DNA from 3 places in the Williamsia sp. z34 genome. Region 3 is predicted to be linked to each of the others. Evidence: predicted binding sites of a transcription regulator. Region 3 holds the regulator's gene; each other region holds the start of a gene.

Region 1 (10,474 bases), 270 kb from region 3:
AGCCGCTCCGATCGATCCGGCAGGCCCGGTCGGGCATGTTCCTGATCCGGTGCAACCACCAGAACCGGTGTCGGCGACGTCCCGAGGCAGTGGAGCCGATCTCTACGATGACACTCTCTGAAACACGCACCGAACTCGAGAAGTTCGCCGGGCGACAGGCGTTTGCCCTTGATCCATTCCAACGTGATGCCTGCATAGCGCTGGAAGACGGTCATGGTGTCCTCGTCTGCGCGCCGACCGGCGCCGGCAAGACGATTGTCGGTGAGTTCGCGGTACACCTGGCGCTCGCCGGTGGGTCGAAATGCTTCTACACCACACCCATCAAGGCGCTGAGCAACCAGAAGTTCGCCGATCTGGTTCGCGCGCACGGTGCCGAAAACATCGGTTTGCTGACCGGTGATTCGTCGATCAACTCCCACGCCCCGGTCGTTGTGATGACCACCGAAGTGCTGCGCAACATGATCTACGCGAACTCACCCGCGCTGCAGAACCTGTCGCATGTGGTGATGGATGAGGTCCACTTTCTTGCCGACCGGTTCCGCGGAGCCGTCTGGGAAGAGGTCATCCTGCATCTCGAACCCTCGGTACGGGTGGTGAGTCTGTCGGCCACGGTCAGCAACGCCGAGGAATTCGGGTCCTGGATCCAGACCGTTCGCGGCGACACGACCGTCATCGTCGACGAGCACCGGCCCATCCCGCTCACTCAGCACATGCTGGTCGGCAACCGGTTGTTCGATCTGTTCGATCATCGCGACCCCAAGGACCCGAACAAGAAGCCGGCGGTCAATCCGGAGCTGACCCGCTACATCCGCCAACGGGAACTGGCAGCGCGGCGCGATGACGACTTCTCCATCCGCGGTCCACGGGGACGTGGTCAGCGAAGCGATCACCGTCGCAGCGGCGTCCGTCCGGTGTCGCGGCCCGAGCTCATCGCACGTCTGGATCGCGATGGCCTGCTTCCGGCCATCAGCTTCATCTTCTCGCGGGCCGGCTGTGAGGGCGCGCTGAGTCAGTGCCTGCGTTCGGGTTTGCGGCTGCTCGAACAGGACCAGGTCGAGCAGGTGAATCTGATCGTCGACAAGTATGTCGCCGAGCTGACCCCCTCGGACCAGGACGTGCTCGGTGTTCACAGCTGGCGGGAGGGATTGACACGCGGTTTCGCCGCGCACCATGCCGGACTGCTGCCCGCCTTCCGGCACGCGGTTGAAGAGCTGTTCGTCAAAGGTTTGGTCAAGGTTGTATTCGCCACCGAGACACTGGCTTTGGGCATCAACATGCCCGCCCGTTCCGTGGTGCTGGAGCGATTGATCAAGTACAACGGCGAGTCACACAACGACCTGACGCCGGGGGAGTACACCCAGCTGACCGGCCGGGCCGGGCGGCGTGGGATCGACGTCGAAGGCCATGCCGTGGTCGTCTGGACCGAGGACCTCGACCCCACCCGGGTCGCCGGACTCGCCGGTGCTCGTACGTTCCCGTTGCGCAGTTCCTTTGCGCCGGAATACAACATGGCCGTCAACCTGATCGGCCGTCTGGGACTGGCCGGTTCCCGTAACCTGCTCGACCGCTCGTTCGCACAGTTCCAGGCCGACCGGTCCGTGGTCGGACAGGCCCGGCAGATCGACACCGCACGCCGCCAACTCCGCAAGATCGAGGTGGAACTGGAGGCGCGGGCCGAAGGCCGCGGCCTCGACGCCGGCATCGACGGCTTTCTCGGGTACACCCGTCTTCGTGAAGAGATCCGGGCCCGTGAACGTTCGCTGAAGTTCGAGAACCGAATGGCTGTGCAGCAGAGCACGGTTGAAGACCTCGCCGCGCTCAAGCGTGGTCAGGTCATCGGCCTGGCCGGTGGTCGGCATCGTGGGCTGGCGGTGGTGTTGGAGCCCGCAACCGACTTGCGCGACCCAAAACCGTTGGTGCTCTGTGAGGACGGCTGGGCCGGTCGGGTCGGCCCGCGGGATTTCCTCAACCCACCACAGGTACTCGGCCACATGCGGCTGGCGAAGCAGGTCGATCGCCGTACCGGCCGGGGTCGTCGTGACCTCGCCTCGGCGCTGCGTTCCACGGGCATCGAGATGCCCCGCGGCAAGCAGACCAGGCGCACCCGGGCCGCCGATGACCCTGGCCTGAACCGTCTTCGCACAGAGTTGCGTGAGCACCCGGCGCATCAGATCCCCGCTCACGACGAGTTGTTCCGGCTCGCCGAACGCCGTAACCGGGTGTCGCGGGAGATCGCGGCACTCGAAGAATCGGTGTCGGCCCGCACGTCCACACTGGCCGTCAACTTCAATCGGGTCGTCGCGGTTCTCACCGAGTTGGGTTATCTCGAACAGGTCGAACACAAGTCGAACGGCGACATGACCGTGACGCCCGCCGGCGAAGTCCTGAGTCGGGTCTACAGCGAGAGCGATCTGCTCATCTGCGAGTGCATCCGCACCGGGCTCTGGGACCACCTCGGCGCAGCCGAACTCGCGGCCGTCGCCTCGGCGGTGGTGTACCAGTCACGCCGAGACTCGTACGGTGGCGCTGATCTGGTGACCGGTGTCTCCAGTGTGCGAGAAGCGTTGAGTCGCACGCATGCAGCATGGAAAGACCTGGCGCGTGTCGAGATGAGTCACATGGTGGAACCGACCCGCGAGCCGGATGCCGGTTTCGCCACGGCCATTCACCTGTGGGCGACCGGTCGCGGCCTGACCGAGGTACTCGCGGCAGCGGGCGAGCAGGGCACCTCTCTGCCTGCCGGAGATTTCGTTCGCTGGAGCCGTCAGGTCATCGACCTCCTCGAGCAGATGCGGGTCGCAGCCGGGCTCGGCGGATCGGATCGCTCGAAGCTGGCCCGTTCGGCGGCAGCGGCGATCACGGCGATTCGGCGCGGCGTTGTGGCTGTCGAACTCGGCTGAGCGCCCGCGAGTTTTCGCTGAGCGCCTGCCCGAACGGCAATAGGTTGTGCGGTATGTTCGGGGTTCGGAAGTCCTGGACTTGCGATCGCGCGACGCGAACAGGTGGAGGGAAATACATGAGCGGGCCCAACGACCCGAACAACCAGGGTGGCGGTTCCGCACCCGGGCAGTGGCAACCAGGACAAGGGCAGCCAGGGCAAGGGCAACCGGGTCAGGGTTCTGACCCGTGGAACCAGCAGACCTACGGCTACCCGGCCGGCGGCCAGCCGCCGCAAGGTCAACCCGCCCAGCATGGTTGGGGCCAGCAGCCTCCGCAACAGCCCGGTCCATACGGTCAGCCGGAGCAGTACGGTCAGCCCGGTCAATACGGCCAGCCGGGACAGCCTCCTCAGTACGGACAACCAGGTGCACCGCAATACGGCCAGCAGCCGCAATACGGTGCGCCCCAGGGTCAACCGGGCCAGTACGGCCAACCCGGCCAGCCGGATCAGTTCGGGCAGTACGGCCAGCCGGGGCAGTTCGGGCAGCCCGGTGGCGACCAGTTCGCGGGTATGACACCACCGAAGAAGTCGAAGAGGCTGCCGCTGATCATCGGTGCCGCAGTGGTCGGTGTCGCCGCCGTCGTCCTGGCGGTCACCGCATTCTGGCTTCCGGGATTCGCCGTGACGAAGGTTCTCAGCCAAGACGCGGCCCAGAAAGGTGTGGCGTCGGTTCTGGAGAACGACTACCAGGCCAAAGACGTCGAGAACGTCCGGTGCCCCGCCGATCAGGAGATCAAGAAGGGCAGCAGCTTCACCTGCACCGCGACCGTTGCCGGCGCGAACCAGCAGGTCAAGATCACGTTCCTCGACGATGAGGGCAAGTACGAGGTCGGTCAGCCGACCACCCAGTAGGCAGTTCGGACGGCCGGTGGACGCGTCAGCCCATCTGCCAGCCGAGTGCCTTGCCCAGTCGGCCGATCGATGAGCCGATACCGAGTTCTTCGATCAGGTCGGCAAGCGCTGCGGGGTCGGCGGGTGCGGCGGGGAGGCGACCTTCGGTGTCGCCGATGATCTCCGCGTCGGTCTTGACGAACACAACGGTGCGGGCCCCGCGCAGGTAGTCCGCGCCCTCGGCGAGCGACTTGCGTTGACGCGGTGAGATCCGCTTGTCGCTCGTTGTCGATGCCGCGCGTTCGAGTTCGTCCAGGTTTCCGAACTCGTGAAGCAGCTTCGACGCGGTCTTCTCACCGATGCCCGTCACCCCTGGCAACCCGTCCGACGGATCTCCGCGCAGGATCGCCATCTCGGCGTAGGCCGAACCCGGATTCGCTGTTGGTACGTCGTACTTCTCGGCGAGTTCCTCCGGCCCGAACATCTCGGCCTTGGCCAGGCCGCGTCCCACGTACAGCACGCGCACCGGAACCGGGTCGTCGGAAACCACCTGCAGCAGGTCGCGATCACCGCTGACCACCACCACCGGATCTTTGGCTTCGGAGTCGGCGAGGGTTCCGATCACGTCGTCGGCTTCGCAGCCCTCCGCTCCCGCCGTGGCGATCCCGGCAGCGGCCAGAACTTTCATGATCATGTCGACCTGAGGTGTCAGGGTGTCCGGGACCTCTTCAGACCCGTCGCTCGCACCTGCGGCCACGCGATGCGCCTTGTACGACGGGATGAGATCGGTGCGGAAGGCCGGCCGCCAGTCGAGGTCCAGGCACACGATCAGTCGTTGCGGATGCTCCCGGGTGACCAGAGAAGCGATCATGTCGACGAATCCGCGGACTGCGTTGACCGGACGCCCGTCGGGTGCCGTCATCTTCTCGGGCAGGGCATGAAAGGCCCGAAACCAGAGGCTGGCACCATCGAGCAACATCACTGGGGCAGTCATGCCTAAACCATGCCAGATCGGCGCCGATCATCGGAGCACTGCGGTCAGGTGGCGCTGCGTTCGTCCGAACCCAGGACATCGAGCACGGCCAGTTGCGACTCGGCATCGCCGGTGAGCGGCTGACTCGAAGGACCCTGTCGCAACGCGATTTTCACGTCGGCCCGACTGATGTTCGCCGGGGCCGTCGAGGCCACGAAGGACAAGAGCAGGTCGATGAAGCGGTTCGGGTCATCCCGGAACGGAAAATGACCGGCCTTGTCGAAGATGACCATCTGAGAGCCGGGCATCGCGCTGTGGAGCATATGGGCGTGCTGCACCGGGATCACCTGATCGTCCGAGCCCCACACGATCAGGGTCGGGATACCGGCGCTCAGGTAACAGCGGTCGAGCATGGTGACCACCTGACCGCGCCAGTCGACAGCTGATCGCAAGGTCCGGGCGAAGACCTCGGCCGATCCCTTTTCCGGCATCCGTTCGAGCACCCGGACGATCTCGTTGTTGTCACGGAACAGTGCAAACGGCAGACGATCGCGCAACGTGCGCGAAGCCGTTGCAAATGCGGAGAACACTCCCGGGACCGAGACCACCCCCAGGGCGTACTCGGAGAAAGGCAGTGACAACGCTCGCAGGACCGGATTGACATCCTTGGTGACACCGCCGGTGCCCACCAGCACCAACCGTTCGACCATCTCGGGGAACTGATACGCGAACTGCCCGGCCACACCACCGCCGAGTGAATGACCGACGATCGTCACCCTTTCGATGTCGAGGTACGTCAACAGATCGCGCATTCCGTTGGCAAAAGCGGGTACCGAGTAGTCGGCACGTGGACGGTCCGAGAAACCGTGTCCGAGAAAGTCGGGTGCGATCACCGTGTATTTCTCGCTGAGCTGCGTGAACACAGGTTCCCAGGCCAGGGAGTTGTCGCCGATTCCGTGCAACAACAGCAACGCCGGACCCGAGCCGGCCATCCGATAGGCACGCTTGTATCCATGCAGGTTTGCGAACTGGACCTGAGAATCATCGGTAGGAACAGCCCGTAGTCGACGTCGGACGCCTTCGCGGTCCACGGTGACCTCCTGGGGGTATGTTCAGAACTGATATCTTCCGTTGCCTGCATTCTCCGCGTAAAACGGTGTTTTCGCCCGGTTAGAGATCGCTCATTGCATGTTGTGATTCGACTGGAACACACCTCCGCCGCGTTGTGACACGCGTCCGGCGGCCGGCCACATCACGAGCGGTGCGACCGATAGCCTTGAATCCATGGCAGATCAACGATTCTCGGCAGCGGTGTACAAGTCACGTCTGGATCGGGCGCAGGAGCTCACGGCGCAAGCGGGCCTGTCAGCGCTGTTCATCACTCCCGGACCCGACCTGCGGTATCTGACGGGCTCTCGGGCCAGCACATTCGAACGGCTCACCGCCCTGGTGATCAGTCCGGGCCGGGCTCCCGAAGTAGTTGTGCCACGGCTGGAGTTGGCGGCGCTGCGCGAGTCGGCCGTCGGCGAACTCGGCTTGACCGTCCACGATTGGGTTGACGGCCAGGATGCCTATGCACTCGCAGTTGTTGCTGCCGGAGGAGCAGGCGACCGATACGCCGTCTCCGACGCGACGCCTGCGCTGCACACGGTCCCACTGGCAGGCCGATGGGGCGGCGCACCAGAACTCGCCACTGCTGTCCTGCGTGAATTGCGGATGATCAAGGACGACGCCGAGATCGACGCGTTACGCCGGGCCGGCGCCGCGATCGACCGAGTACATGCGCGGGTCGGGGAGTGGCTCAAAGCCGGTCGCACCGAACGTGAGGTCGCTGCGGACATCGACGCCGCCATTCTCGCCGAAGGGCACACCCGAGCCGAGTTCATCATCGTGGGATCCGGCCCCAACGGTGCCGACCCCCATCACGAGGTGTCGGACCGGGTGATCGAGGACGGCGACATGGTTGTCGTGGATATCGGCGGACCGGTCGCGCCGGGATACAACTCCGATTGCACCCGAACCTACTGTGTCGGTACACCTTCCGATGTCATCGCGCGTCAGTATGAGTGGCTGCAACAAGCCCAGCGGGCCGCTGTGGCCACAGTGCGCCCCGGCGTCACCGCCGAGGAGGTCGACGCCGCGGCCCGGGACGTATTGGCAGCCGCCGGACTCGCCGACAAGTTCGTTCACCGCACCGGTCACGGCATCGGCCTCTCGGTTCATGAAGAGCCGTATATCGTTGCGGGCAACAACATTCCGCTGCGTCCGGGCATGGCATTCAGCATCGAGCCGGGCATCTATTTCCCCGACAGTTGGGGCGCACGCATCGAAGACATCGTGGTCGTCACCGAAGATGGCTGCGAAGCGTTCAATTCCCGACCACACGAGCTGAAGTCGGTCTGATCCAGGCCTCAGATCGGCTCGATCAGTTCGGATAAATGTTCGACTTATTGAGCCCTCCAGGGTACACTGATTGAAAGCGTTCTGATCAGATGTGCTGGGGGGCATGATGACTGACGATCCGCCTGTTGAATCTTCGGTTGACTCTTCGGTTGATTCCTCGCCGGTTCCGGTATTGGTGCGCAAGTACCTCGAGTTGGAGTTGCTCGTTGCCGATATCGCGGACTGCGCTGATTCCGATATGTCTGGCGCGGAAGTCAATGAGCTTGTGCGGGTGCATGAACGGATCGCCCGTAAGGTCGAGTTCACCGGGTTGCGTCACCTGTTGCGGGTCTCGGATCGGTCATCGTTTACCGAAGCCGGGTATTCGTCACTGTTCGGTTTCACCCGTAGCGAGTTGCGGTTGACCAAAGGGCAAACCATGTCCCGGATCCGGGCCCTGGAGGCGGTGGGCCGGTTTCATACGTTGCAGGGTGAGGTGTTGGCGCCGAAATGCCCTGCGGCCGAGCAGGCGTGGTCGAAAGGTTTGATCGGGGCGGCGCATATGGATGTCATGTTGGATGTGCGCAAACAGATCCCGTCGGCCTCTGATCCGGCAGTGTATGACGTGGTGGATCATTGGATGACCGAAGAGGCCGTCGGCCAAGATCCCACCCAGTTGACCGCAGCCGGTCGCGCGGTCTTGGCCCGGGTCGACCCTGATGGCCGGTTGACCGATGATTCGGATCGGGCTCGTAAACGGTCGATGGGTATCGGGGATCAGGGGGTGGATTTGATGGCCAAGATCACCGGCACCCTGGACCCGGAAACGTTGGCCCTGTTGAGGACGGTGATGGATGTGTGGGCGGCGCCGGGGATGAACAATCCAGCCGACCCCAACTCGCCGACCGGTGCGTCCGATGATCCGAAACAAGACAAAGAGCTGATCAGAGCTGCTGCTGAGCGGGATACCCGCTCGAAAGGCCAACAATGTCACGACGCGCTCAAGGCGATCCTGAAAACGATTTTGGAGTGCAACCTGCTGGGGAAGTCTCATCGGGGTTTGCCGGCGCAGTTGATCGTCACGATGACCAAGCAGCAGCTCGACGAGTGTGCGGGGATCGCCCGAACGGCGTCGGGGGTGGATATTCCGGTCAACGAGGCCCTGAATCTGGCGGCCCGGTCGGACAAATATCTGGCCGTGTTCGCTGACCACTCCGCTGAGGTGTTGTATCTCGGCCGGACCAAACGGACCGCCCAAAAAGGTCAACGGTTGGCGTTGTTCGTCCGGGATCGAGGCTGCTCACACCCTGGTTGTACCAATCCGGCGACCTGGGTCGAGGCCCATCACTTACTTGCCTGGATCAATGGTGGTCTGACCGACATCGACATGATGGGATCGGCGTGCCCGCCGCACCACAAACTCATCGGTGACGGACCGCATCAGTGGCAGACGATCATGATCACCGAAGGCCCCGACACGGGTCGGGTCGGGTGGATACCGCCGGCGTCGGTGGATCCGGAACGAAAACCGCGGGTCAACCGGGCCCAGCATGTCAACGAAACCCTCGCAGCAGCCTGGGAGAAGGTACTGGCCGATCGCCGGGCGGTGTTGGCCGAAAAGTTGGCGGAACTGACGGACCGCGAACCTGAGGTCCAACCCGATCCCGAACCGGATAGCCCGCACCAAGATGCCTAGCTTATTGCTCAGGCGGTGACCATCAGCGACTGCGAGCCCAATACACGCTCTACGTTGATCTGGATGACCACGCGGCGTGGGTTCACTTTGGGCTCTTTGTAGCGAGCCGCGTAGCGGCGAACACCTTCGGCGACAGCCTCTGGGTCACGGTGGACTGATGCTTCGCCTTCCAACGTCAACCACTGTGGACCGTTCACCTGAAATACCGCCGCGTATCCGGAGCGGTCGACGTTCTTTACCTTCTGGCTGCCTTCGAAGGTGATCACTCGCGCGATCTTCGCCTCGGCGTCGTAGGTGAATCCCACAGCGACAACATGGGGGGTCCCCGACGCACGGACGGTGGTCAGACTCCCGAGGTGGCGTTCGGTGAGAAAGGCCATTGCTGCGGGGGTGAGGTCGTCTGCTGTTTTGGGCACAAGTCGACTTTAGCCAACGCAACCTTCACCCCTCCTGAAGTCGTTTGGGATACTGGCCCGGTGAGTAATGGGCGAGTGGTTGTGCTGTTCGGTGGTCGCAGTGAGATCGGGCTGGAGGTGGCGGCCCGGATCGCTGCCGGGGCGACGGTGATCTTGGCGGCTCGCCGATCAGAGGACCTCGCTGATCAGCGTGAACGGCTGCAATCCGAGAATGCGGCGGCAGTCCACACAATCGAGTTCGATGCGAACGACACCTCGGCGCATGAGGGCCTCATCCAGCAGATCGTTGCCGAGCACGGACCCATCGACGATGCGATCGTGGCCTTCGGCATCCTGGGCGATCAGGCGCGGGCAGAGGTCGACAGTGCCCACGCCCTGCAGATCGCACACACCGACTATCTCGCCCAGATCAGCGTCCTGACCCCGTTGGCCGTCGCGATGCGCGCCGCGAAGCGCGGCAACATCATCGTCTTCTCCTCTGTGGCCGGCGTCCGGGTCCGCCGCGCCAACTACGTCTACGGCTCCACCAAAGCCGGACTGGACGGCTTCGCCAGCGGATTGTCAGATGCCTTGCACGGCAGCGGGGTACACCTCCTGCTGGTGCGCTCCGGTTTTGTCATCGGCAGCATGACAAGAGATTTGATGGCCTCCGGTACCAAACCTGCCCCGATGTCGAGCACCGCACCACAGGTTGCCGACGCAGTGGTGAAAGCGTTGCACCAAGGTAAGCGTGTGGTGTGGGTGCCCGGAAAACTGCGCCCGGTCTTCTTCGTGATGAAACTCCTGCCCCAGGCCATCTGGCGGCGGATGCCGCGATGAGTGAACCGAGGTTTGTGGTCGTCGGTATCGGCGCCGACGGCTGGGACGGCCTATCCGGGAAATCGCAGGACGAATTGCGCTCTGCCACCGATATTTACGGTTCCGCGCGCCAGCTGGATCTGCTTGCACCTCTGGAAGCCGCACGCCACCGGTGGGACAGCCCGATGTCCGAACACTTGCGGCGACTATTGGCCGAGCCACACCCGCAGACCGTTCACATCCTTGCCTCGGGCGATCCGATGTTCCACGGCGTCGGGGCCTCGATCGTCAAACAGGTCGGCGCCCAACATGTTCGCATCCTGCCGGCCGTCTCGAGTGTCAGCCTGGCCTCGGCCCGCCTCGGCTGGGACCTGGCCACGACCCGTATCAGCAGTGTTGTCGATCGACCGATCGACTCGATTCTCTCCGATGTCTCC
Region 2 (10,474 bases), on a different contig from region 3:
ACTCTTTTCGGGCCGCTGTCAGAATCGCATCCTCTTGCTCCTGGGGCGACTCGGTGTTGCGGACCTTACGGGTACCACCGGTCCGGTCCGCTGTGCCCGTCGTGCGCTGTGCCATCACACCCGCCGCATCGTGACGGGGAGTTTGTCTTTCGGGACGGGTAGCGCGCTGTAATCCATCGGCATCGTGTAATCATCCGGGACGGACCATTCGAAGCCGCGCAGCAGGTGGTGCATGATCGTCTTGATCTCCAGCTGACCGAAGTACAACCCGATGCATTTGTGGACACCGCCCCCGAAGGGGTGCCATGCCATCCGATGCGACTTGTCCTCTGCCCTTTCGGGAGTGAACCGCTCGGGATCGAAGGTGTACGGGTCCTTCCAGTACTCGGGATCGTAGTGATTGGTCAGCCCGGGCACCGAGACCATCGCCCCTTTGGGGATGAAGTGCCCCATCACCTCGGTGTCCTTCACCGCGATCCGGGGCTGCCCCGGAACCGGGGCGCACATCCTCAGCGACTCCTTCATGATCAGATCGATGTCGGCCAGCTTGGACAGGTCGTCGTAGGCGAGGTCCGGTCCGAGTTCGAGCGACTGCGCGCGGGCCCGCCGCTGCCACTGGGGCGATTTGGCCATGCGGTACGCCATCTGGGTCATGGTCATGGTCGAGGTGTCGTGGGCGGCCATCAGCACGAAGATCATGTGATTGACGACGTCCTCGTCGGTGAAACGATGTCCCTCTTCACTTTCGGCGTGGCACAGCACAGAGAACAGGTCCGGAGTCTCGGTCGCACGCTTGGCCGCGATATGGCTCATGAAGAACTCTTCGAGGATCTTGCGGGAGCGCAGACCCTTCCACCAGCGACCGCCCGGGACGGGCTTGCGAACGATCGCCACACCGGCTCGCACCGTCTCGATGAACGCCTTGTTGATCCGGTCGGCTTCGTTCTGCGGGAGTTCGAGGCCCATGAACACCTCGAGTGCGACGTCGAGGGTCAGCGCCTTGAACTCACTGAACAGCTTCACCTCACCCACCGGGAACTGCTTGATGCGCTCGGCGATCATCGGCTGCATCGCCTGCATGTAGCCCTTGAGGACCGGCGGCGTGAAGGCCTGCTGCAAGATCAGCCGGTGGTGCCGGTGCTCTTCGAAGTCGAGCAGCATCACTCCGCGGTTGAAGAACGGGCCGATGAAGAAGCTCCACGCCGGGCCGTTGGCAAACGCCTTCTGCTTGTTCATCAGGATCTGATCGGCCGCCACCGGACCACGGCAGGTGACCATCTGCTGCCCGAAGGCGTTGATGAACGAGATGTTGCCGAACTCGGCCTGCTGGGCCCGGGCGAAGGCGAACGGATCGCGGCGCATCCGGAGAATTTGGATCACGCCGTTGGTGGTCGACCCATGGACTGGTTCGAGATCACTGTCGGGTGGCGCCGGTGCCAGGATGACCGCCATGGATTACAACCCTCCGCCGATGGAACGTTTTGAAGAAATTGTATCTTCAAAGTCCGCGGTGATCCATACCCCCGGCTGCGCTCAGCCCGCCGCCAGCACCGCATGACACCGGCGCAATCGGTCCAACCACCAGCGACGACGCTCCTCGGAGGCCAACGGGACAGACGCGATATCGACCTCGACCCGCCGGGGTGCCACCATCCCGCCGTCGGGCACAAACGGCTCGGCCACGTCGGTGACGAACAGCCCGCCGGTGCCCAGGCCGCAGGCCGGAGGTGCCACCGGCAAGGCTGCTGCCGCCGCAACCCCGGCGGACATACCCACCGCCGAATCGAGTGCACTCGAGATCACCACCGGGATCGGGATCTGTGCGGCCAGGTCCAGGACCCGCCGCATCCCGCCCAGCGGCGCGACCTTCAGGATCGCAACGTCGGCAGCCTTGGCCTCGATCACCCGCAACGGATCCTCGGCCCGGCGGATGCTCTCATCCGCAGCGATCGGGGTGGTGACCGCCGCCCGCACCGCAGCGAGCTCTTCGAGTGTCGCGCAGGGCTGCTCGGCGTATTCGAGTTCCCCCAACGCCCGCAACGCCGTGATCGCCTGCGGGACGGTCCACTTCCCATTGGCATCGACCCGCACGGAGGTAATGTGCTCTCGCACCGCGGCCACCCGCGCGACGTCGTCGTCGAGGGTTTGCCCCTCTTGTGCCACCTTGACCTTGGCGGTGGTGGCCCCCGGGAACCGCGTCAGCAACGCCGCGACGTCTTCCGCCGGAATCGCCGGCACGGTGGCATTGACCGGAACGACGTCGCGGAGGAGTTCCGGCGGACCCAGGTACGCCGCCTCGATCCCCGCCGCCAGCCACGACGACGACTCGACATCGTCGTATTCCGGAAAGGGGCCGAACTCACCCCAGCCTGCCGGACCCCGCAGCAGCAACACCTCGCGGGTGGTGATGCCGCGGAACCGCACATTCATCGGCAGCGAGACGACAACGGCCTGCTCGGCCAACTCCGCATAGGACGGATGTCCCGTCATCTGCGCATCATTCCGACGTCCCGGACAACCACCGGAGAAGCAGTTCGAGCCGTGCGTCGTCGAGACCGGGCTGCGGGTTGACCGCTGCGCTGACGGATTCACCGTCGAACACATGGACCACCGTCAGAGCGATGAGCTCGACCTGCCCCTCGGGAAGGTACTGCACCGCAGGCAACGTCCGCGCAAACGCGGCAATCTGATTGTGATACTCAGAGGTCAAGGGAGCCAAGCGTTCCCGCAACGCGGCATCGGTGCGAGCCGCCACCAGCAGCTCATACCAGGCTCCGTTGATCGGGGACCGGCAGGCCGCACGCAGCAGCAGCAGACAGTCGGACAGCGTCCCGGTGTCGAGCAACGACAGTGACTGCGAGAATGCCTCGAACTGCTTCTGCCGTACGTCGTCCGCGGCCGCGATCACCAGATCGAGCCGAGTGGGGAAATGCCGGAACAAACCACCCTGCGAGACTCCGCTGCGCGCACAGATCTCACTGATGGTGCTGCGCTGATATCCGAGTTCGCACAGCGAATCCACGCAGGCCTGTACCAGCCGGGCCTTCGTGGCGTTTCGGCGTTGCTCCTGGGTACGCCGTGGTGGTGGGATGATCTCGTGCTCAGCGTCTGCGGCAGAACTCACGAAGCAACCTTGGCCACTGTCGGCTTCTTCTCGGCGGTGGCACCGGCCCGCAAGAACTGGCCACTGCGGGTGGTGGTACCGAACCCTGGCGCGAATTGTCCACGGCCATACAGGTATTCACCGGACACCACCACTGCGCTCACCGCCTCGTCATTTCTGTTGACCATCCGCTTGATCCCCCCGAACTCCGCCATCGCTTCTTCGGCATATTCTTTGGTCTCATCATTCAACCCGTGCGGATTGACGACCACAAGATCGGCACGATCACCCACCCGTAAGAATCCGGCATCGAGGTTGTAGAACTCGCCGAGTTCGCCGGTGAGCTTGTGGACGGCGGCCTCAACCGTGAGGAACGGGGTACGGGCACCGCCCTGGGCTTCTTTCACCCTTTGCAGCAACCTGATCCCGTAGTTGTAGAACGCCATGTTGCGCAGATGCGCGCCGGCATCGGAGAAGCCGACGGTCACGCCGTTCTGGTTGATCAGCCAGTCCGCGATGTCCGGACGGTCGTTGGTGATCACCGTGCGCCACCGGAACGCTGTGCCGTGTTCGACGACCAGGTCGAGGAACAGGTCCGTGCTGTGGACACCCCGTTCGCGCGCCACCTGCTCCACGGTCTTACCGACCACCGAGCTGTCCGGGCATTCGGTGATCTCCGCGTCGTCGAAGTCCCGGTGCCAGATCCGCGAGCTGAACTTCTTCTCGAAGTCGGAGCGGAACCAACGCCGGTATTCGGGGTCCTTCAGGAGATCGTTGCGCCCCATCTCCTCCCGGAGGTGCAGAGCCGCCCGCCCCGAGGCGAACTCTTCGAACACCACCAGGTCGATACCGTCGCTGTACACCTGGAACGGGATCGGCAGATGTTGCCACCGCAACGCCCCGCGGCCCCAGGAATTGGCAACGGTGGCGATCGGTCCGAAGATGCGCCGCACCCAGCGGTCGGACTTCGCATCAGCGGCGGCCAGCACTGACGTCTTGAGCGGCTTGCGACCCAATCCGGTACTCGACGCCAGGAAAAAGAGGATGTCGTACTTGGTGTTGAGGTTCGGGATGGTCTGCAGTACCCGATCGCGCCGGCGCAGCACCTTGTTGATCTTGCGGCGCTCACCCCAGCGCGCGTAGACCGACGGCAGGGACCGCGACCGATAGCGGTCGCCGTCGAGCTTGTCCCAGGGGTTGGTCATCGCCGAAACCCCGAGAAAGCCCGCGTCCAGCGCATCTTCGACGGCGTCGAGCATCCGTGCCATCTCGCCCCGGCTCGGCCGGTGCGCACGGTCCGTGGATCGCCCCAGTCCCATGACGTCGGCGCGGATGTCGGAATGCCCGAGGAAGGCCGCAATGTTGGGGCCGAGCGGCAGTCGCTCGATCGCCTCGATGTACGACGCCGGATCGGTCCACGTCTTACCGCCTTCGAGCGCCGCGATGACGTGGTCCCGCGGGAGAGCCTCGACCCGGCTGAACAGATCGGCCGAATCCACCGGGCCGGCGTACACCGTCGACAGCGAGCAGTTGCCGATGAACGCGGTGGTGACGCCGTGGCGCACCGACTCCCCCAATCCCGGGGCAACGAGCACCTCGGCGTCATAGTGGGTGTGCACGTCGATGAATCCCGGCATCACCCACTGGCCGCCCGCCTCGATCACGCGCGTCTGCGGCCCGGCCGGCAGCGGCCGCGCCGATACCGCCACCACACGGCCATCGCGGATCCCCAGATGACGAACCAGGCCCGGCGCTCCTGTTCCGTCGAACCAGGTCCCACCGCGTACCACCATGTCGTACGACCTCTCGCCGCCGTCATCGACACCTCGGGTATCGTCCAGCTGAACACTCATCTGTGACCTCCATCACGGGCAGTGTGGCCAACCTAACATAGCGAGCAGTCGCTCGCTATGTTTTTTCGTTTCTGCTCACAGCAGATCCCGCCACCGCGGGGCGAGCGTGCCAACTATCGTCGAACCCATGGGCCCACATCTCACGCGCGTTGCCGACACCGAACCCGTGTCGATGGAACTGCTGTGGCGTGAGGCGCTCGGCGCGGTCCTGCGGCGAGCACGTACCGAACAGCAACGCATCCTCACCGACATCGCTGCCGAGGCAGGCGTCTCACCGCAGTACCTGTCCGAGATCGAGCGCGGCCGCAAAGAAGCGTCCTCCGAGATCTTGGCCGCCGTCAGCGGCGCCCTCGGACTCTCGCTCCTCCAGGTCACCCGCGGCGTCGCCGATGTGCTCGAAGGCCTCGCACGGCGACGGTCTGCCGTGACCGCCGTTGGTGGGATCCAGCGCAAGACGGCAACTACGCATGGGTCCGGCGGTCACGTGAGCCTCCGAATGGCCTCCTGACCACCATCCAAAGCGCCCACGCGACTGGGGCATTCACACTATGAAGTTCTCAAAGAGCTTGCAGTACACGGGTTCAGCCGTGTTGCGGAAGGCAAAACTGCGGGTTGATCAAGCTGCGGTGAGCTCGGTGGTCAGGGTGCGGCGGGCGTTGGATCTGATCGGGGTCCTGCTGGCGTCGTCCGGGGCGATGACCATCGCGGTTGACGAACACCTCCCAGCCACGGTGATGGATGTAGCGGTGGTGTCGACGACACAGCAGGACCATGTTGATCATGCTGGTGCCACCGCCATGGCTCCAGAAGTCGATGTGATGGGCATCCGTCCGCCCGGGAGGGCAGTCACAACCAGGGAACGCGCAGCCCCGGTCGCGGGCGATCAACGCTTTGCGGATGGCCGGCGTCACGGTCCGTTGATCGCGGCCGACATCGAGGGGCACCGAATTGTTGTCGAGCAAGATCTTCGTGATCACCGAATCACAGGCCACCAGCTGCGCCGTTGATGCTGATGCGGGTCCGGTCCACTCGAAGGCCGGCGCCAACGCGGGAGCCTTGGCGCCCGGGATGCCGCGTAGTTGCAGCGCCTGCAGGTGTTCCGGTGTCACCGTGACCACCACATGCGGTTTGGCCCCGCCACGCGTCGGCCGGTTTTCTTGATCGAGGTACGAATCGAGAAGTTGCTCCAGAGCATCGGCACGGATCTGGGCATTCGATCGACGGTCCGGTGACCCATCGGGTTCGGGTACCGGCCTCGACAACGGATCCAGGGCGACCCGCAATTTCTCGCCCAGCAGGTTGTCCAAGCCCAGAATGCCGTGGCTGCGTCCGTCGTCACCGTTGCCGAGGGTGAACTCGTTGAGGTCGTGGTTCTCGGCATCGGGGATCTGTTTGTCCGGCGGCGACAGCACGATCGCCATCTGCCGCGCCCGCGCCGACACCGCCGCCGGGCTGGCCATCAACGCTTCGGTGAGCAAGCCGCGCACACAATCGTCTCGATCAGCATCAGGCAAGTCCGGGCTCCGCCGGTCAATATGGTTGAGGCCCTTGATGATCGAGTCCACATGCTCACCCGACAGCGCTCCGTCGACACCGTAGGCCGCCACTGATGGAATGTCACCGAGGGCCTTGCTCACCCGTACGTAGCGATGGGCTGCCACCGGCGCCATCCCCTCCTTTTGGAGCAGTCTGGCGGTGGACCGCTCACCTGACTTCTGCGCCAACCCACGCCGATCGACTTCACCGACCAGGCGGAAAAGTATATGTTCCACAACATGGTTGAGTCGAATAACCGTCACCGTGCGAGCTGAAATCTCAGCATCGTCACCGGCGACCACAGCCGCATCCCCGGCCAGATCTGACAACCTGGCGAACATTCCCCCGAAGTCCATGACTCGAGACTACGCCCAGAAGGCCCATCGCACAAGTGTTCGAGAGAACTTAATTGTTGTGCCCCAATATGTTTCACGAGACACACAAGCAGGACCGCCTATCTTACAGCGGCGGTACGACAAGTCTCCGACCACGACATCGCAACCGCGTGCGGGATCACAGGATCTGGTCGGCCAGACCGTACGCAACAGCTTGGTCGGCGCGCAGGATGAGATCCCGGTCGGTGTCTCGCCGCAAGGTCTCGAGGTCTTTACCGGTATGCCGAGACAACAACTCCTCCAGTTCACCCCGCACGCGCAACACCTCATCGGCGTGAATGATCAAATCGGGAATCGATCCCTTCCCCTCGATGGCCGGCTGATGCAACACCACTCGTCCATGGCGCAGAATCCCCCGCTGTCCAGCTGTACCACCGGCCAGCAGAACGGCCGCCGCACCGACTGCCTGACCGACGCACGTGGTCGCGACATCACAACTGATGAACCGCATGGTGTCGTAGACGGCGAGCATCGCCGACGGCGAGCCGCCCGGCGAGTTGATGTACAGGTTGATGGGTTGTCCCGCACTGTCTGACGCCAGGTGCAGCATCTGCGCGATCAGGACGTTGGCAACACCATCGTCGATCTCGGTTCCGAGGTAGACGATCCGTTCGGAGAGCAACCGGCTGTAGACGTCCAGTGAGCGTTCCCCACCTGCGGTCTTCTCGATCACATAGGGCACGGTATAGCTGCTCATCGCTTGCCACCCAACGCAACCGGCCGCGCGAATGCCGGATAGATGTCCTCTACCCCGTCCACCACCCGGTCGACGAAACCGTAGTCGACGGCCTGCGAGGCGGTGTACCACCGGTCGCGGAGAGAGTCGCTCACGATACGTTCGAGCGGCATTCCGGTGTTGGCGGAGATGATCGAAAGCACGGTATCGCGCGTATGTCGCAGGTCGTCGGCCTGCAACTCGACATCGACCGCCGTACCGCCGATACCCGACGATCCCTGATGCATCAGGATCCGCGAGTGGGTGAGCGCATATCTCTTGCCCGGCGTTCCGGCCGACAGCAGGAACTGGCCCGCGCTGGCGGCGATCCCGAGGGCCAGTGTGCTCACGTCATTCGGGATCGCCCGCATGACGTCCATGATCGCGAGCATCGCCGGCACCGAACCGCCCGGCGAATTGATCCAGAAACTGATGTCCTTGTGCGAGTCCTCGGCAGAGAGCAAGAGCAGCTGACTACAGAGCCGATTGCCCAGCATCTGATCGAGCTGATCGCCGAGTACCACCACGCGTTGATGAAAGAGTCTGGTCACCAGATCGTCGTCGATGGTGCTGTTGCCGTTGTGGGTATTGTCCATGTCGCTCAGCGTGCCGAACCGCACCGGTCCGCGAAAGGCATTGCTGCCCTGAGCAGTTCTGCCGACGGCAGCGCCGGAACTTCGGCACGCTCGACGGTCCGTTCGGCACGCTCGACGGTCGGTTCGGCACGCTCGACGGTCAGCGGCGGCGCAGGGTCACCGGCAGTCCGTCCTTCGGGATCGGCAGCGAGCTGTAATCCATCGGGATCACGTAGTCGGCGGGCACCGACCATTCGAAGTCACGCAGCAGGTTATGCATGATTGTCTTGATCTCCATCTGGCCGAAGTACAGGCCGATGCACTTGTGTACGCCGCCGCCGAACGGGCTCCACGCCATCCGGTGCACCTTGTCCTCGGCTCGCTCCTTGGTGAACCGTTCCGGATCGAAGGTCCACGGATCCTTCCAGTACTCCGCGTCCACGTGGTTCGCCTGACTGGGCACCGCGACCATCGTGCCCTTCGGGACGAAGTAACCCTGAATCTCGGTGTCCACCACCGCCGTACGCGGGTGAGCAGGTACCGGCGGGCACAGTCGCAGCGATTCCTTCATCACGAGGTCGAGGTCGGTCAGCGCGGCGAGATCGTCGTACGACAAGTCCGGCGTCAGTTCGAGCGACTGCGAACGGGTCCGCTCCTGCCACTGCGGCGCCTTCGCCATCTGATAGCACATCTGGGTCATCGTGATGGTCGACGTGTCATGCGCCGCCATCAGGACGAAGATCATGTGGTTCACCACGTCGTCGTCGGTGAATCGGTGTCCCTCTTCGCTCTCGGCAAAGCACAGCTGGGAGAACAGGTCTGGTGTCTCGACGGCTCGCTTGGCGGGGATGTGCTGGTAGAAGAACTCTTCGAGAATCTTGCGGGATCGCACCCCACGCCACCACCGGGTTCCCGGGACCGGCTTACGGATCACGGCGGTGCCGGCCTGAACCGTTTCCAGAAATGCCTTGTTGATGCGATCGGCTTCGGCCTTCGAGAGCTCCATGCCGAGGAACACCTCGAGAGCCACATCGAGAGTGAGCGCCTTGAACTCCTTGAACAGCAGCACATCTCCGGTCGGAAGCTCTTCCATCCGCTGCCGGATCATCGGCTGCATGGCATCCATGTAGCCCTTGAGCACCTTTGTGTTGAACGCTTGCTGCAGGATCAGGCGATGATGGCGGTGCTCATCGAAATCGAGGAGCATCACCCCCCGGTTGAAGAACGGGCCGATCAGATACGACCATGCCGGCCCATTGGCGAAGGCCTTCTTCTTGTTCATCAGCAACTCGTCGGCGGCCGCCGGCCCCGAGGCCACGACGATCTTCTGGCCGAATGCGTTGATCCCGGACACCCTGCCGAACTTCGCATGTCGCTCGTCCGCGTGCTTGAAGGGGTCCCGCCGCATCGCGAGCACCTCGAGGGCCCCGTTGCGCTTCGAGAACGGGATCTCCGTGAGGCCGGAACCGACGGGTATCTCCGAGAACTTGGTGGGCATGGGCCGAGCACCTCCATTGAAACGGATTTTCATAATCGTATCTTTGGAAGAAGGTACTTGTAAACCGCGTAAACAGACAGTTTCCCGCCCAGGACAAACAAAAGCGCCCGACCCCCTGAAGGGATCGGGCGCTTTCGCGTTCTGGCTGGGTACTACTGCTTACTTGTTGATCTTGGTGACGCGACCGGCACCAACGGTGCGGCCACCTTCACGGATCGCGAAGCGCAGGCCCTCGTCCATGGCGACCGGCTGGATCAGCTTGACGGACATCTCGGTGTTGTCACCGGGCATGACCATCTCGGTGCCCTCGGGCAGGGTCACAACGCCCGTCACGTCAGTCGTACGGAAGTAGAACTGCGGACGGTAGTTGTTGAAGAACGGGGTGTGCCGTCCACCCTCGTCCTTCGACAGGATGTAGGCCTGGCCCTCGAACTCGGTGTGCGGGGTGGTGGTACCCGGCTTGATGATGACCTGGCCGCGCTCGACGTCCTCACGCTTGAGGCCACGCAGCAGCAGTCCGGCGTTGTCGCCGGCCTGTGCCGAGTCGAGCAGCTTGTGGAACATCTCGATACCGGTGACGGTGGTCTTGGTGGTCTTCTCGCGGATGCCGACGATGTCGACTTCCTCGTTCACCTTGACCTCGCCACGCTCCACGCGACCGGTGACAACGGTGCCACGACCGGTGATCGTGAACACGTCCTCCACAGGCATGAGGAACGGCTTCTCGGTTTCGCGAACCGGCTCCGGGATGCTCTCGTCGACAGCGTCCATGAGCTCTTCGACCGTCTTGACCCACTCG
Region 3 (10,474 bases):
CCTGGTCACCAGGCGCCGGGTGAACTTCGGATCCATCGATCCCGAGGCCGCCCGCGAGTTGTTCATCCGCAGTGCCCTCGTCGAAGGTGACTGGCGCACACAGCATCCGTTCTTCCACCGCAACCGGGCGCTACTCGACGATGCCGAAGAGTCGGTGCACCGGGTCCGGCGCACCGATCTGGTGGTCGACGACGACACGCTGTTCGCCCACTATGACCGCCATGTGGGCGACGAGGTGGTCTCGGGCAGGCACTTCGACACGTGGTGGAAGACCGCGCGCAAGAAGAACCCGAATCTCCTCGATCTCGATCCGGCCGACGTCGTTGCCGGCGATCCGGCCGGTTTCCCGGACGTCTGGCGGCAGGCCGATGCCACCTACGATCTCCGGTATCGCTTCGAGCCCGGCACCGCGGACGACGGCGTCAGCGTGTTGATCCCGCTGCCCCTGCTGATGCGGGCCCGGCCTTCCGGTTTCGACTGGCTGGTCCCCGGCATGCGCACCGAACTCGTCACCGAACTGATCCGCACGCTCCCGAAAACCCTTCGGCGTCAGATCGGTCCGGCTCCGGACCTGGCCTCGCAGATCCTCGACGCGGTGACACCACGTGCGAAACCGCTGACCTCCAGTGTCGCCGCCGAACTCACCCGGATCACCGGGGTGAAGATCGCAGCCGCCGACCTGCGGCCGACCGCACTCCCCGACCACCTGCGGATGACCTTCGTGGCTCTCGGCCCCGACGGTCAGGAGCTCGGCCATTCCAAGTCACTGGCGGAACTGCAGGAGCGCCTCGGCGGCAAGGCCCGCGCGGCACTCGAGAAAGAGGCCGCGACAGCGCCGGCGCCGGTGGCAACGACCTGGACCGACAAGACGTTCGGGACCATCCCTCGTTCGGTGCGCAATATCGTTGCCGGACAGGAGATCACGAGTTATCCGGCACTGGTGCCACGGAAAGGCGGTTTCACCGTCGCACCCATGTCGACCGAGTCCGAGCAGCGCAGCGCGATGTACAACGCCCTGATCGGGCTACTGATCAATGATGTGCCCGGCCTGCGCCCGAATGCGACGTCGGCGCTCGGCACCGCGCAGCGGTTGGCGCTGAGCCAGAGCCCGTACCCGACCGGGGAGGCGCTGCTCGCCGACTGCGTGCGCGCTGCGGTGATCGACCTGGTCCCCCCGCAGCCGCAGGTCTGGAACGCTGCCGACTACGCCGCACTGAAAAGCCATGTCACGGGGCAGGTCACGAGCCGCGCCACGACCAAACTGCGTCAGGCCGCGGCTATCCTGAGCCGGGTGGCCCCGTTGCGCACCGCCATCGCGGCCACAACGGTCTCCGACGCAGCCGACGACGTGCGGGATCAACTCGCGGAGCTTGTTTTCGATGGGTTCATCTCGGCCACCGGTGCCGAACATCTCGCCGAGATCCCGCGCTACCTCGATGCTGCGCTGGCCCGGCTGGAACAGCTACCCGCCTCGGCTGCACGGGATTCCGCGTCGATGGCAGCCATCGACCGCGTGGTGGCCGCGTGGACCGACCACCTGCGGACGATTCCACCGGAACGTCGCGATGCGGTCAGCGAGGCGGCGGGCTGGATAGTGGAGGAATTACGAGTCGGACTGTTCGCTCAACAGCTCCGAACCGCATACCCGATTTCAGAAAAGCGTGCCATCAAGGCGATCCGCGACCTGCGTTAGGCCGCGGGGTGTCGTCAGGACTTGCTCGACCTGAGGTCGTCGATTTCTTTCTGGAAATCGTCCACCGAGTCGAATGACCGGTAGACCGAGGCGAATCGAAGGTAGGCGACCTCGTCGAGTTCCCGGAGCGGGCCGAGGATGGCCAGACCCACCTCGTTGGCGGGGACTTCCGCCGAACCCGATGCCCGCACGGCTTCTTCCACCTGCTGCGCGAGATGCTGCAACTTGTCGTCGTCCACCGAACGGCCCTGGCAGGCGCGGCGGACGCCGCGCATGACCTTCTCGCGGCTGAAGGGTTCGGTGACGCCGGTGCGCTTGACCACCGACAGCACCGCGGTCTCCACCGTGGTGAAGCGGCGTGCACACTGCGAACAGGCACGGCGACGACGGATGGCCTGCCCCTCGTCCGCCACTCGCGAATCGACTACGCGGGTGTCCTCGTTCTTGCAAAACGGGCAATGCATGCACGATCCCTCGACAGTCGACGGCCTGGGCGGATTGACCAGACACTCTGCCTTCGAGGATACCGTCCGTGATCGCGGCCCCTCCACCGTCTACCTCGCGTAGACCGGGGTGACCAATGCCTGACCCACCGACAGTGCCGAGTTGTTCATTGCATTGAGCTCCATGATCTTTGCGACCACGGTCTCGGTCGGCATCTCGGGGGCGATACGTGATGCGATGGCGCCCAACGACTCCCCCGACTGGACGCGGACGACCTCGGTGCCCAGCCGGGCCGGATCGCTCGACTGCTGTATGACTCCGCCGAAGAACGTCATGAAGGCGACCACCAGCATCAGCCCCACGCCGGTGACCGCCGCGCCCGCCCAGGCGCGCCTACGGACGAAAACCATCTCACGTTCGGTCGGTATCCGCTGCTCGGAGTTACGCGATGCGGCACAGGAGACGGCCACGCGGCGCTGCGCGGACAGTCGGCGACCGGCGGGGCGGGTCGTGTCCGAGGGCCGTACCGGGCGCGTGGTGCGCGTGGCGGTATCGCTCTCGGGGTGGTGAACAGGCCGAGCTGTGGCCGGCCGGGTGATGGTGGTGGCTGCAGTCATGGGTTCAGTCCTCGGTCATCGGTTCAATCCCTATTCGATCACTCGTTCGATTGAAAGAGTGTTCGATTTGTATCACGGGCCTCCGACAAAGCGCCACGCCTTCTCGAACAAATGTTTGAGACTTGTGACCATTTGCACTATCTTTGTCCCATGGACCCCGCCCGACACCGCATGAACTGGAGGACCTGATGGCCGATACAACCCAGCCCCCGACACCGGCGGACGGGGCCGCGACCACTGTGGTCGCCACCGAACCACTCGCCGAGGGCTCACTGACCCCTCGCCAGAAAGCAGTTCTCGAGGTCATCCGTACCTCGGTCCGCCAACGCGGCTACCCGCCGAGCATCCGGGAGATCGGCGACGCGGTGGGCCTGACCTCGACGTCTTCGGTCGCCCACCAGCTCCGCACCCTCGAACGCAAGGGTTTCCTGCAGCGCGAGAACAACCGGCCCCGCGCGGTGAACATCCAGGACACCGACCTCAACCCGGCCACCGCGGCCGGTCAGGTCCAGACACCGGACGAATCCATGCCCACGCCGACGTTCGTCCCGGTGCTCGGCCGGATCGCCGCCGGCGGGCCGATCCTGGCCGAAGAAGCCGTCGAAGACGTCTTCCCTCTCCCCAAGGAGCTGGTCGGCGAGGGTTCGCTGTTCCTGCTCAAGGTCGTCGGCGAATCGATGATCGACGCCGCCATCTGCGACGGCGACTGGGTGGTCGTACGCCAGCAGAATGTGGCCGACAACGGCGACATCGTCGCCGCGATGATCGACGGTGACGCCACGATCAAGACGTTCAAACGGACCAAGGACGCGGTGTGGCTGATGCCCCACAACCCGGTGTTCGATCCGATCCCGGGCAACGACGCCGTCATCCTGGGCAAGGTCGTCACCGTGATGCGCCGACTCTGACCTGCCGGTCGTAGGCAGATCATCCCCAGACAGTGCGAAAGGCGGGGTGTACCGGAACTTTCCGGTACACCCCGCCTTTCGCGTTCGAGGCGGTGAGCGATCAGATCCTGGGGTCAGACCCCGAGGCTGCGGCCGATCACTTCCTTCATGATCTCGGTCGTTCCGCCGTAGATGGTCTGCACGCGAGAATCGAGGAACGCCTTGGCGACCGAGTATTCACGCATGTAGCCGTACCCACCGTGCAGCTGCAGGCACCGGTCGACCAGGTGCACCTGGTTCTCGGTCGCGTAGTACTTGGCCATCGCGGCGTCGGGGACGGTCAGTTTCTTCTCGTTGAGCAGACCGATGCAGTGATCGACGAAGACGCGGGTCGTCGTGGTCGAGGTGGACAGCTCGGCCAGCAGGAACCGGGTGTTCTGGAAGGTGCCGATCGAACGACCGAAAGCCTTGCGGTCCTTGGCGTACTGGACGGTGGTCTCCAGCACCTGCTCCATCGCGGCAGCAGCGACCACCGCAATCGACAGCCGTTCGCGTGGCAGGTTCTGCATGAGGTAGATGAAGCCGAGACCCTCTTCACCGAGCAGGTTCTCGGCGGGCACGCGGACGTTGTCGAAGCTCAGCTCGGCGGTGTCCTGTGCCTTCATGCCGACCTTGTCGAGGTTGCGGCCGCGTTCGAAGCCTTCCATACCGCGTTCGACGACCAGCAGGCTGAAGCCTTTCGCGCCGGCCTCCGGGTCGGTACGTGCGACCACGATCACCAGGTCGGCGTTTATGCCGTTGGTGATGAAGGTCTTCGATCCGTTGAGCACCCAGTGGTCGCCGTCTTTCTTGGCGGTGGTCTTGATGCCCTGCAGGTCTGAACCGGTTCCGGGCTCGGTCATCGCGATGGCGGTGATGAGTTCACCGGAGGTGAACCCGGGAAGCCAGCGCGCCTTCTGCTCGTCGGTCGTCAGCTCCAGCAGGTACGGCGCGATGACGTCGTTGTGCAGGGTGAATCCCAGACCGCTGTATCCACCGCGGGCGGATTCCTCGGAGACGATGGCCTGATAGCGGAAGTCGTCGACTCCGCCGCCGCCGAACTCCTCGGGTGCATCCACGGCGAGGAAGCCGTTCTTACCTGCTTCGATCCACACATCGCGATCGACGATGTTCTGCTCTTCCCACCGCGCGTGGTGCGGCGCCACGTGCTGCTCGAGGAAGCTGCGGTACGAATCGCGGTAGAGGAGGTGTTCAGGCTCGAAAAGCGTACGTTCCATCAAGGTCTCCATAACGAGGTGTCAAAACGTGCAGGTTCCAACAACTGTAACTGGATTCTACATTTACCCCAAGAGGCTCGACGGTCCCGATTTCAGGAACAGCCTGATTCAGAACAGATCGGAGGCCGCGAACTCGGTCAGCGCACTGGCCAGCGCCGAGGGAACACTCGCGACGATCTCGGTGCCATCGGGCCCGTGTTCTTCCCTTGAGACATCGCCTTCGGCGTGGATCCGCGAGACCAGGTCACCCCGGGAATAGGGCACGCGGACGGTGACATGGACGTCGTGCCGCGACACCAGCTCGCGCACTCGCTCGAGGAGCTCCGGGATGCCTTCTCCGGTGGCCGCCGAGATGAAGACCGCATCAGGGAACAGACCCCGCAGCTGAGTCAGGACCGTCGGGTCGGCCACGTCGATCTTGTTCACCACGAGAAGCTCCGGCGGTGCGGTCGCCTTCTCGTCCTGGATCACCTGATCGATGACCTTGCGCACCGCACTGATCTGGTCGGTGGGTATCGGGTCCGAACCATCGACGATGTGCAGCAGCAGATCTGCGTCCGTGACCTCCTCCAGCGTCGAGCGAAACGCCTCGACGAGCTGGGTGGGCAGGTGTCGGACGAAGCCGACGGTGTCGGTCACCACGATCTCGCGTCCGTCGTCGAGGGACATCCGCCGGGTTGTCGGGTCGAGGGTGGCGAACAGGGCGTTCTGCACCAGCACACCTGACCCGGTCATCGCGTTGATCAGACTGGACTTGCCCGCGTTTGTGTAGCCGACGATCGTCACCGATGCGACAGCTGACTCTTTCCGCTTGGTGCGCTTGGTGTTTCGCGATGTCTTCATCTCGCGGATCTCGCGGCGCAACTTCGCCATCCGCTCGCGGATACGCCGGCGATCGGTCTCGATCTTCGTCTCACCGGGTCCACGAAGACCCACGCCGCCGTTGCTGCCCGCACGACCACCGGCCTGGCGGGACATCGATTCACCCCAGCCACGCAGACGCGGGAGCATGTACTCCATCTGGGCCAGCGCGACCTGGGCCTTGCCCTCCCGCGACGTGGCGTGCTGGGCGAAGATGTCGAGGATCAGGGCGGTGCGGTCGATGACCTTGACCTTGACCACCTTCTCCAGCGCGGTGAGCTGGGCGGGCGTCAGTTCACCGTCGCAGATGACGGTGTCGGCGCCGGTGGCCAGGACGACGTCCCGCAGTTCATGTGCCTTGCCCGACCCGATGTAGGTCGCCGGATCCGGCTTGTCCCGGCGCTGGATGAGGCCTTCGAGCACCTCGGAGCCGGCGGTCTCGGCCAGTGCCTTGAGTTCGGCCAGACTCGCCTCCGCCTGCGTGGTGGTGCTTCCCTGCAGCCACACACCCACCAGAACAACGCGTTCGAGGCGCAGTTGCCGGTACTCGACCTCGGTGACGTCGGTGAGTTCGGTGGACAGACCCGCCACCCGCCGCAGCGACGCGCGATCGTCGAGTTGCAGGTCGCCGAGCGTGGGTCCTTTGTGGAAGTTCGGTAGCCGGACCTCCGGGGCGCGAGGCCCTCGCGCATTCGAGTCCGGACCCGCTGAGTCGGTGTCAGCCGAATCGTCGGTATCCGGCTCCGCCGGGTTCAGGTCTTCGTTGAAGTCGTCGTCGTTCGAGCTGGATTCGTGTTCAGTCATGAGGTCACCATGGTTACATTCGGACAGGCGCACTGCATAACGGATTTAGCGCCACCCTGCGTTGAGCATTCCGGCGCCGACCAAAACCGATGGCCCACGGAGCTCGTTGTCGTTCTCGCCGACGGTGACGGTCACCGCTCCACCGGGAACGTTCACGACCACCGCACCGGTGCTGCGCCCGACCGACCGCAGCGCGGCATTGGCCGCCGCGACGGTGCCGGTACCGCAGCTGCGGGTCTCCCCCACGCCGCGTTCGTGCACCCGCATCGACACCTCACCGACCAGCGCACCGTCGGCCGGTCCACTCAGTGGCGTCATCAGTTCGATGTTGACGCCTTCGGGAAAGTCGTTGTGGTCAAACGAGATCGGCGCGGTGAGATCGATCGCCTCGAGACGCTCGAGGGTCAGGCCCTCGACGACACAGGCCAGATGGGGATTGCCGACGTTGACCGACAAGCCCGAGTACGTCTGATCGCCGATGGTGGCCTTGCTTTCGCCGCCGGTCCGGGCCCGGCCCATCAGCACACTCACATCGGCCGTGGATTCGGTCAGATGGTGGACGGTCACCTCGCGGCCACCGGCGCGTGAGCCGACGGTGAAGGTCCGCCCGGTGACCAGGTCATGTGCGGCGAGGTAGTGGGCGAACACCCGCACCCCGTTGCCACACATTTCCGCGACCGACCCGTCCCCGTTCCGATAATCCATGAACCAGTCGTTCTCGGCGACACCGGAGGGAAGCGCCGCGAGCACCCCGGCACCGAGAAGGGCCCCTGCGGTGGCCACCCGGAGTACGCCGTCAGCACCGATACCGCGGTGCCGATCGCAGAGCGTGGAGACGAAATCCGGTGTCAGGTCGAGTTGCACGCCGGCATCGGGCAACAGCACGAAGTCGTTCTCCGTACCGTGCCCCTTCACAAAATCAACACGCCCGAACATCTGGTCAAGACTACCCGCACCGGACCCCGTCCGATTCTCACCGGCCGGCGGCACGCAGCGCCTGCCCGAGCAGATCGGGTGTGGCCGCATCGAGCCAGTGCACCCGCGGATCCCGCCGGAACCACGACCGCTGCCTGCGCACGTATCGGCGCGTCCCGATAAATGTCAGTTCCTGCGCCTGGGCGAGGTCGTACTCCCCGTCCAGGGCGGCGATGACCTGCGAGTAGCCGATGGCCCGCGCGGCGGTGACGCCCTCGCGCAGGCCGTGCGAGAGCAGCACCTGCACCTCGTCGACAAATCCCTGCGAGAACATCTGTTCGGTCCGCAGCGCGATGCGCGCGTCGAGTTCTTCGGTATCGCGGTCGAGCGCGATGATGGTTGTGCCCCAGCGTGGTTCACCGATGGTCGGCGCCGAGGCGGCGAACGGTCGACCCGTCAACTCCACCACCTCGAGCGCGCGCACGATGCGCCTGCCGTCGGTGTCGAGGATGTTGCGGGCGGCCTCGGGATCGACCTCACCGAGCCGATCGTGCAGGGCCGGCGAGCCCACGCGTTCGAGCTCGGCCTCGTAGCGCCCGCGGACCTCCGGATCGGTGGCCGGAAACTGCCAGTCATCGAGCAACGCCTGGATGTACATCATCGACCCACCGACCACGACCGGTGTTCGCTCCTGCGCCAGGAGCGCCTCGACGTCGGCGCGCGCGGCGTGCTGGTAGCGGGCCACGGTGGCGGTCTCGCTGACGTCGAGGACGTCGATCTGATGGTGCACGATGCCGCGGCGCTCGTCGGCGGGCACCTTTGCGGTGCCGATGTCCATCCCTCGGTACTGCTGCATCGCGTCGATGTTCACGATGTCGCCACCGAGGGCTTCGGCGATGTCGAGGGCCAGATCGGATTTGCCGCTGGCCGTGGGTCCGATCACGGCGATGGGGTTCACCATGTGAGGTCACCCGGCGTCGGATGCGCCGGCGTCAGATCCCACAGCGCAACGCTGTACCCGACCCCGAACGGTGCTCCGGCATAACGTAATTCGGAGGTGACCTCGTATCCCTGGGTCGCCGCCGCGGCGACCTGCCATGGCCCCCTGCCGTCCACACCGAAGAGTTCGCACTCCGGTTGATCGAGGGCGGCAAGCGCCGCGCGGTCCCCGGAACCGAGTGCGTCGTCGATCGCTGACTGGAATCTCTCGGAGCCCTCGGCGGAGCCGCCGGGAGCCTTGGGACCGAGCGTGCCGGCGCCATCGGCGACCACCAGCAATCCGACCGGATAAGACCGGGTTGCCAGGTATCGGGCCAGCACGTGCCCCTGTTGCGCGCAGGCCGACGGGCCACTGGAGCTGAACACCAATTCGGTGGTCAACCGGATCTCCGGATCGACCTGGCCACGCAGCCATCCACCGATCAACAGCGAGAGTTCCATCTCGGGGTCGGCCTGACCGGACGCCTCCGGGACCAACTCCACCTGGACATCCACGCCGAAGCCGGCAAAGGTCCCGCGCGCCGCGACCGGCCGCGCCGGATCGCCTGCTCCGACGAGCACCCATTCCCGACACCGGGTGGACAGATCGGCGCATACCTGCAGGCTCGCGGCCCGAACAGGCAACAACTCCGGTACCTGTGGCCCGGACAGTTCGGGGACCAGAGCAGGCGCGGAGGGCACAAAGGCGGCGGCGATCAACACCTTCGCAACGCTAGTCGACCGACGGTACTGCGCACCGCCGACACCGTCCCGGTCGCGAATCCACCACTCATTTGTCGGCGACTGTCCCCACCCGTGCCGGTGACCTGCTTCAATGGTTGTGGGCGGTGGGCGTGAACCACCGTCGGCATCAGATGTGACTGGCAGCCGTGTCGCGCGGCAGGGATAAGGAATGACATGACCGACCACACGCCGCAGCCGGCAGCCACCGACAACCCCACCCCGACTCCGGGCCCCAAACCAGGCCCCAAGCCCGGTCCCCGGCCCGGCCCGCGGCCCGGCCATCACCCACCCGCCCATCCTCATCCCGCACCTGTCGAACCCGGTCGGCAGGCTTCCGACCCGTCCGAGTTCGGCCGCGTCGACGAAGACGGTGCGGTGTGGTTGAAGAACTCCGCAGGCGAGCACCAGATCGCGTCCTGGCAGGCCGGAACCGCGGCCGAAGGTCTGGCCCACTTCGGTCGCCGCTTCGACGACCTGGTCGTCGAGGTCGAGTTGCTGGAGGAACGCCTCGACGCGGGCACCGGCGATCCGCGCAAGACCAAGATCGGCGCCGCGGCGCTGCTCGAATCACTTCCGACCGCCGCGGTCATCGGCGATGTCGACGCCGTCGCCCTCCGTCTGCAGGCCATCATCGACTGGGCCGAAGGCGCCGCCGAGAAGGTCAAACACGAGCGCGACGAATCCCGCGCCAAGGCCGTTGCCCGCAAGAACGAGTTGGCCGAAGAGGCCGAGGCCATCGGCGCCGAATCCACACAGTGGAAGGTTGCCGGCGACCGGATGCGCCAGATCCTCGACGAGTGGAAGACCATCAAGGGCGTCGATCGCAAGACCGATGACCTGTTGTGGAAGCGCTACTCGAAGGCACGCGACACCTTCAACCGACGGCGTGGTGCCCACTTCGCGGAGATGGACCGCGAGCGAGCGGGCGCCCGCGCCCGCAAGGAAGAGCTGATCGCGGAGGCCGAGGGCCTGTCGTCCTCCACCGAGTGGGCGGACACCGCGGCCAAGTTCCGCGAACTGCTCGTCCAGTGGAAGGCTGCCGGACGCGCACCCCGCGACCAGGACGACGCACTGTGGAATCGATTCAAAGCCGCCCAGGACGTTTTCTTCGGTGCCCGCAACGCGGCATCTTCCGAACGCGATGCGGAGTTCGAGGAGAACGCCGCAGCGAAGATCGAGCTCCTCACCCGCGCCGAGAAGACGATCGATCCCGAAAGTGACCTCGAGGCGGCTCGTCGCGACTTCCGCACGATC

The links. The regulator LexA, encoded in region 3, represses DNA repair genes until DNA is damaged. The targets are predictions, from matches to a motif close to CGAACANNTGTTCG.
Region 1: the regulator LexA is predicted to act here: its motif matches at 7,177-7,190, upstream of AC51GT_RS06870 (HNH endonuclease signature motif containing protein).
Region 2: the regulator LexA is predicted to act here: its motif matches at 6,877-6,890, upstream of AC51GT_RS11970 (HNH endonuclease signature motif containing protein).

The regions. Positions count from the first base shown of each region.
Region 1 covers NZ_JCANWW010000002.1:535,860-546,333, forward strand. Annotated here, with positions in the region: gene tatC (twin-arginine translocase subunit TatC) at 1-121, shown strand, start outside; gene AC51GT_RS06845 (DEAD/DEAH box helicase) at 108-2,900, shown strand; gene AC51GT_RS06850 (DUF4333 domain-containing protein) at 3,017-3,793, shown strand; gene AC51GT_RS06855 (5'-3' exonuclease) at 3,819-4,751, opposite strand; gene AC51GT_RS06860 (alpha/beta fold hydrolase) at 4,811-5,836, opposite strand; gene AC51GT_RS06865 (M24 family metallopeptidase) at 6,030-7,148, shown strand; gene AC51GT_RS06870 (HNH endonuclease signature motif containing protein) at 7,252-8,823, shown strand; gene AC51GT_RS06875 (PPOX class F420-dependent oxidoreductase) at 8,832-9,239, opposite strand; gene dprE2 (decaprenylphospho-beta-D-erythro-pentofuranosid-2-ulose 2-reductase) at 9,300-10,058, shown strand; gene cbiE (precorrin-6y C5,15-methyltransferase (decarboxylating) subunit CbiE) at 10,055-10,474, shown strand, end outside.
Region 2 covers NZ_JCANWW010000004.1:155,487-165,960, forward strand. Annotated here, with positions in the region: gene AC51GT_RS11940 (TetR/AcrR family transcriptional regulator) at 1-115, opposite strand, end outside; gene AC51GT_RS11945 (cytochrome P450) at 115-1,452, opposite strand; gene AC51GT_RS11950 (o-succinylbenzoate synthase) at 1,534-2,490, opposite strand; gene AC51GT_RS11955 (TetR/AcrR family transcriptional regulator) at 2,498-3,124, opposite strand; gene AC51GT_RS11960 (N-acyl-D-amino-acid deacylase family protein) at 3,121-4,956, opposite strand; gene AC51GT_RS11965 (helix-turn-helix domain-containing protein) at 5,084-5,464, shown strand; gene AC51GT_RS11970 (HNH endonuclease signature motif containing protein) at 5,538-6,848, opposite strand; gene AC51GT_RS11975 (ClpP family protease) at 7,006-7,584, opposite strand; gene AC51GT_RS11980 (ClpP family protease) at 7,581-8,198, opposite strand; gene AC51GT_RS11985 (cytochrome P450) at 8,338-9,675, opposite strand; gene tuf (elongation factor Tu) at 9,835-10,474, opposite strand, start outside.
Region 3 covers NZ_JCANWW010000002.1:263,715-274,188, reverse strand. Annotated here, with positions in the region: gene hrpA (ATP-dependent RNA helicase HrpA) at 1-1,693, shown strand, start outside; gene nrdR (transcriptional regulator NrdR) at 1,708-2,157, opposite strand; gene AC51GT_RS05595 (LysM peptidoglycan-binding domain-containing protein) at 2,248-2,754, opposite strand; gene lexA (transcriptional repressor LexA) at 2,943-3,662, shown strand; gene AC51GT_RS05585 (acyl-CoA dehydrogenase family protein) at 3,776-4,918, opposite strand; gene hflX (GTPase HflX) at 5,027-6,583, opposite strand; gene dapF (diaminopimelate epimerase) at 6,629-7,519, opposite strand; gene miaA (tRNA (adenosine(37)-N6)-dimethylallyltransferase MiaA) at 7,557-8,459, opposite strand; gene AC51GT_RS05565 (class III extradiol ring-cleavage dioxygenase family protein) at 8,453-9,199, opposite strand; gene AC51GT_RS05560 (DUF349 domain-containing protein) at 9,395-10,474, shown strand, end outside.